Alkaliphilus metalliredigens QYMF: one gene and its partner. The protein of the gene in region 1 interacts with the protein of each later gene in a pairwise test. Links are inferred from orthologs where the notes say so. Each region holds a gene or a part of one and is shown on either strand. Other genes may lie near its edges.

The links.
Region 2: the proteins of AMET_RS17920 (region 1) and sfsA interact in binary tests that used the Escherichia coli proteins (3 or more experiments, as listed by UniProt). The link is inferred for Alkaliphilus metalliredigens QYMF from one-to-one orthologs.

What each region holds. Positions count from the first base shown.
Region 1 is NC_009633.1:3,745,904-3,749,155, reverse strand. Bases 179-3,089 are described here. They hold AMET_RS17920 (glutamate-5-semialdehyde dehydrogenase), read left to right. Parts: upstream 179-967; coding sequence 968-2,212; downstream 2,213-3,089. Other genes in these bases: proB (glutamate 5-kinase), read left to right, coding at 2,221-3,015; lepB (signal peptidase I), read left to right, coding at 179-554. Outside these bases: more of lepB, read left to right, coding at 21-178; AMET_RS17910 (CBS domain-containing protein), read left to right, coding at 3,110-3,252. UniProt on the Escherichia coli protein: Catalyzes the NADPH-dependent reduction of L-glutamate 5-phosphate into L-glutamate 5-semialdehyde and phosphate. The product spontaneously undergoes cyclization to form 1-pyrroline-5-carboxylate.
Region 2 is NC_009633.1:2,513,407-2,516,687, forward strand. What follows is about bases 173-3,112. They hold sfsA (DNA/RNA nuclease SfsA), read left to right. Parts: upstream 173-1,263; coding sequence 1,264-1,962; downstream 1,963-3,112. Other genes in these bases: ruvX (Holliday junction resolvase RuvX), read left to right, coding at 173-312; AMET_RS12165 (DUF1292 domain-containing protein), read left to right, coding at 431-697; AMET_RS12170 (hypothetical protein), read right to left, coding at 714-1,166; AMET_RS12180 (Fur family transcriptional regulator), read left to right, coding at 2,065-2,499; AMET_RS12185 (ribonuclease J), read left to right, coding at 2,731-3,112. Also shown: more of ruvX, read left to right, coding at 1-172; more of AMET_RS12185, read left to right, coding at 3,113-3,281. UniProt on the Escherichia coli protein: Binds to DNA non-specifically. Could be a regulatory factor involved in maltose metabolism.

The DNA of each region.
Region 1 (3,252 bases):
TAGGCATTAGGGGGATGAAAATGAAAAAAGAGATAATAGAGTGGATCAAGACCATTGCATTGGCATTGATAATTGCATTGGCAATAACCACATTTGTTAAGCCAACCATTGTAAAAAATTACTCCATGAGTCCAACTTTGGAGGAAAATGACTTTTTAATTATCAATAGATTGTTATATAATCGAGGCACTCCTCATAAGGGGGATATTGTTGTTTTTCAATCATCACTTAAGACCATTGGTGGAAAAGATAAATTACTTATTAAACGGGTGATTGGTGTGCCTGGTGATGAAATAACCATCGCCAATGGAGAGGTCTATGTTAATGGAGAAATGCTTGAGGAAACCTATATTGCTGAGGATTATACCTACGGACAAGTAGACTTAGTTGTTCCAGAGGGAAAAATATTTGCAATGGGAGATAACCGAAACAATAGTCTAGATAGTCGAGATGATATACTGGGATTGATAGAGATTGATGACATCATGGGGAAGGCTTTCATACGACTATTTCCCTTTAATAGAATTGGACCCCTATCGATTGCAAAGGCTTAAATAGATATTAATTAATAACAAATAACTGTCGATTAACTGTTGATTTATGCAAAAAAACATTGACAGGCTGTGGGTAATTACTTATAATTATTTTTAATAAATCTATTATCGGAAAAGTGCGGTGACGGAGAATAGTATAAAAGTAATGTTTTACAGAGAATAAGGTAATGGTGAGAGCCTTGTAGACTAGCTTTTTGAACCCACTCTAGAGCAGGTGATGACTAAGTCACTACGGGGATAATCACGTTAAGATTATACTAAGAGAGTCAATTTCACGATTGGCTAATTAGGGTGGTAACGCGGGTAAGCACTCGTCCCTTTCATGGGATGAGTGCTTTTTTTGTATAATGTTTTTTCAAGTATATAAAAAGATTTCACAAAATATACAAGCGTAAAATACGAAAGGAGTATTGATGATGACCAATTTAATGGAACAATGTAAAGTGCTACAAAATGCATCAAAGCAACTATCTTCAATGAATACAAAGGATAAGAATGAAGCATTAAGACAAGTGGCTATCAGTTTACAAAAAAATGAATCATTTATCATTCAAGAAAATCAAAAAGATGTTGAAAATGCAGAAGCAAAAGGGATGAAAGAGAGCTTAGTAGACAGATTGAGGCTGACAAAGGATAGAGTAGAAGGAATGATTAAAGGAATCCAAACGATCATTGAGTTAAAGGACCCAGTATGGAAAAGTAATGAAGTGTGGACATTAGAAAATGGGTTAACAGTGAGCAAAATGACGGTTCCAATAGGTGTTATCGGGATCATCTATGAATCAAGACCTAATGTGACTGTTGATGCATTTTGTTTAACATTAAAAAGTGGAAATGGAGTCCTGTTAAGAGGAAGCTCCACATCAATCTTCTCTAATCGGGCTTTAGTGCATGCAATTAAAGAAGGATTGAAAAACAGTGATGTTTCAGAGGCTGTCATTAGTTTAATTGATGATCCAGATAGAGGGCTTGTAAAAGAAATGCTGACATTAAATGAATATATCGATCTAATCATACCTCGAGGTGGAAAAGAACTGATTGATTTTGTTGTGAAAAATGCAACTGTACCCACAATAGAAACGGGAGTAGGTAATTGTCATATATTTGTTGATGAAAGTGCAAATATTGATGAAGCAGTTGATATTATTGAAAATGCAAAGGTACAACGACCAGGAGTATGCAATGCTTGTGAAACAGTCTTGATCCATGAAAAAATAGCTAAAGATTTGCTTCCAAAGGTAAGTGGGCGGATCGGAAAGCAAGTGGAAATAAGAGGCTGTCAGCATACACAAAGCCTAATCGGGGGAAAACTAGCAATAGAGGATGATTGGGCAGAGGAATTCTTGGATTATATTGTAGCGGTTAAAGTGGTGCCAAATGTTGATGAAGCCATTGAGCATATCAATCATTTTGGAACAAAGCACTCAGAAGCCATTTTAACGGAGAATTTAAGTCATGCAAATCAGTTTCTGCGGCAAGTAGATGCAGCAGCAGTGTATGTGAATGCCTCCACTCGTTTTACAGATGGTAGTGAGTTTGGTTTTGGAGGAGAAATGGGAATTAGTACACAAAAAATACATGCTAGAGGACCTATGGGATTAAATGAATTAGTGACTGTCAAATATACCATTGTTGGAAATGGACAAATTAGAAAGTAGTGAATAGGATGATAGAAGAACTAATCAATAAGAGTAAAAAAATTGTAATTAAGATAGGAAGTAATACCCTGTCTAATGACAATGGAACAATTAACAAGAATTTTTTAAAGGAACTAAGTGAACAAATCATTTACCTGAGGGACAAGGGAAAGCAATTTGTGATTGTATCATCAGGCGCAAGAATTGCTGGGGTTTCGACTCTAGGCAAGTGGATGAGAAAAGAAGATATGAACTATAAACAGGCACTTTGTGCCATAGGACAAGTAGAGCTGATGGATGCTTATCGAAGATGCTTTGAGCCATACAATGTTTTTATTGCACAAATGCTGTTAACAAGAGATGATTTTTCTGATGCTCATAGAAGACTCAATATAAGAAACACATTATTTACACTAGTAGATGAGGGCGTAATCCCGATCATCAATGAAAATGATACTGTCAGTGTAGAGGAGATTAGAATAGGAGATAATGACACCCTTGCAGCATTAACAACAAATATTTGGAATGCGGATTTATTGATACTCTTTAGTGATATTGATGGGATCTATGATAAAAATCCTAAGGAGCATGAAGATGCCATATTAGTAGAAAATGTGATGAATATAGACGAATTGCTTGAAAAAATTGAAGTTGGGGACGTAAATGAATTTGGTACAGGGGGAATTGCCACGAAAATTGAAGCGGCAAAAGCAGTTAATGATTATGGAATTCCAATGATACTTGCAAATGGAAAAAAGGAAAACATCTTATTAAAACTACTAGAAGGCACAGAAAAGGCCACGATTTTTCAAGCAGGGAAATGAGTGAATAATGTCTCCTTTGATCAAAAATAGTAGGTATAAAAACCGCCACATATACAAAAAATAGAGATGAAAAAGTATATGAGGAGGAGATTAAATGAAAGTAAAAGAAGTCATGACATCTCAAGTTTCATTTGCCCAGCAAAATAGCACAGTAAATGAAGTGGCACAAATCATGAAAAGTTTAGATATAGGTTCAGTTCCAGTTTGTAATCAACAAAATCAACCTGTAGGGATTGT
Region 2 (3,281 bases), 1.2 Mb from region 1 along the record:
AGCATCAAGAAAGATTTACAAAGGCTTGAAGAACTAATTGCACAATATGAAGTTAAGAAAATTTTAGTAGGACTTCCTAAAAATATGAACGGAACCATTGGACCTCAAGGAGAAAAAGTGTTATTATTTGTAGAGCGGTTAGAAAAACGCTTTAAATTAGAGGTTGTTACTTGGGATGAAAGACTATCTACTGTGGCAGCAGAAAAGTTCTTGATTGGAGCAGATGTCAGTAGAAAAAAGCGCAAGCAAGTCATTGATAAGTTAGCTGCGGTTCATATTTTACAAGGATATTTAGATAGCATATCTAAATAAGGAGTTTTCAAGTGGTCAAGTCATAGGGAACATAAAAATGGGTATTCATGGGGTTTTAATTTTAATCTCATTCGTATATACTAAAATATAATAGATCAATTACACGAAAGGAGCGTTTATGATGGAAGAAAGAGAAAATATAGTAACATTAGTTGATGAGGAAGGTAAAGAACAGGATTTTGAGGTGATTATGACCTTAGAGGTAGAAGAAAGTGAATATGCAATTTTAGCACCTTTAAGCGAAGAAGATGAAGATGCATATGCATTTAAGATCGTCCACGAAGGTGATGATGAGTATACTTTAGTCGCAATTGAAGACGATGAAGAGTATGAAAATGTTTTGGCCGCCTATGATGCACTAACAGATGAAGACCTTTTACAATAAAAATGAGAGATGGACTTTACCAGGTCCATCTCCTTTTTTTATTGATTGTTCGACTAGATAAATAAGAAAAGAAAAGTCCGCCTATGAATATGACAATGAGCAAAATACTGCCTGTCTCCATGGTAATGCCTTTAATACCTAGCCCTAGCAAAAAGATCTGTGGTGCCAGAGAGAGAAATAAGTCTGTTCCAAATAAGTAATACAAAAATGAAATCATAAAAATAGGGATGAGGATTGTACCAACTGTAGAGAATATAAAAGAGAGAAGTCCTGCATGGTTTTTCATTCCCTTGATGAATGCAATAATCCCCACAAGAATAGAGATAACGGGATAAATTTTTGCGGGATGAAAATAACCATAGATTTCTGGTACATATTCATATGCAATGATTGAAATGGTCAGTCCAATGACAAACCCTAGAAATAGACCGTGGATTACATGATAAATAATTAGATGTGTCTTTCGCAAAGGGATCCTCCTCTACTTGCTATTAAAATATATTGGGTGAAAACAATTATTTCTATAATTAAAACTAGTATTAGTATAACAAAAGAAGGTGATATTTATGAAAATTTACATAGAAGGAGAGAAGATTAGAGGCACATTTCAAAAAAGAGTCAATCGCTTTATAGCGGAAGTAAAGGTGGGAAGCCAGTTAGTAGTCGTTCATGTGGCTAATACTGGCAGGATGAAGGAGCTTTTGACTCCTGGAGCAGAGGTATTACTGAGGCGGGTAAATGAACCACATAGGAAAACGAATTATGATTTACTGATGGTCTACCACAAGGGGATACTGGTCTCAATTGATTCTAAGCTTCCTAATCGCTTGTTATACCAAGGATTCATAAATAAAGAGATTGTTGCTTTTGATAAATTCAATGAAGTGAAACGAGAAGTAACCTATGGGAAAAGTAGACTGGACTTAGCCCTAATCAATGAAGAAAAAGAACTTGTACTAATAGAAGCTAAATGTGTCACATTAGTTAAAGAAGGTGAATTGGCTTCTTTCCCAGATGCACCAACAGAACGAGGAACACGGCATGTAAGAGAGTTAACTGAAGCTGTGAAGCAAAACATACGAGGGGCGGTATTCTTCATTGTGCAAAGAGAAGATGCAGTCAGATTCACTCCGAATAAAGAGATGGATCCACAATTTCAACAGGCGGTTACAGAAGCAAAAAAGGCAGGGGTAGAATTTTATGCTTATAACTGTATTGTCACAGAAGATTATATTGCTATCAATGATGAGTTAGAAATATTTTAGTGATATTAATTAGAAAAATTTAGAAAAACGTTGACATTTATATGAAGGTTGTCTATAATATTACTTGAAAAGAATTATTATTTGAGAAGCGAAGGTGAAGAAATGGAAAATCTAATGGATTCTTTGAAAGAAAGATTAAAAGAACGAGGGTATAAGCTGACGCCACAAAGAAGAGCAACATTAGACATCATTATGCAAACCCAAGGAAAGCATTTGAATACAGAAGAGATATATGATTTAGTAAAAGAAAAATGTCCAGAAATCGGCTTGGCTACCGTCTACAGAACGCTACAATTATTGGATGATATGAATGTCATCTCCAAATTGAATCTAGATGATGGCTGTATCAGGTATGAACTCAATACACATGAAGATGACCATCAGCATCATCACTTGATTTGCCAAAGCTGTGGAACCATCATTGAAGTAGATATAGATTTACTAGATCACTTGGAAGCGGAAATAGAAAAATGCTATAATTTTGTTATAAAAGATCATAAGGTAAAGTTTTTTGGTATTTGTTCTAAATGTGATTAACCTTGCAGAATACTGCAAGGTTTTTATATTAAAAATAGACTATTTAGGTTAAAATACATATAAGGTAGATATGAAATTAAATACATATAAGGTAGATATGAAATTAAAGACTTATTACTTCTATGTAGCGCATAAATATGGTAAAATAGTTAATGTATGTTTAGTGCGGAAAATAAAGTTTTAACTAAATAGATGACAAACAAAACATTATTGTAAAAGGAGAGAGAAATATTGGGAAGAAAACCAACCAAAATTAGAATCATACCTCTAGGAGGATTAAGCGAGATCGGGAGAAACATGACTGCAATTGAATACAAGGATGAAATATTAATTATAGACTGTGGTCTCAGTTTTCCAGAAGACGAAATGTTAGGAATTGATATCGTTATTCCAGACATTACTTTTTTAATTAAGAACAAAGAAAAGATTAAGGGGATTGTATTAACCCACGGACATGAAGATCATATTGGTGCACTACCTTATGTGCTCAAAAAAATTAATGTACCTGTATACGGAAGTCGGTTAACACTGGGCTTAGTAGAAAACAAATTAAAGGAACATAAGATTCCTGAGGTTCATTTACAAAGGGTTAATGCGGGAGACATGATTAACTTAGGTGTCTTTGATGTAGAATTTATTCAATCATGTCATAGTATTCCAGATGCATACGCTATTGCCGTGCATACTTCATTGGGTATTATCTTTCATACGGGAGACTTTAAGATTGATTATACCCCCATTGATGGTCAGTTTATTGACTTGCATAGGATTGCAGAGCTAGG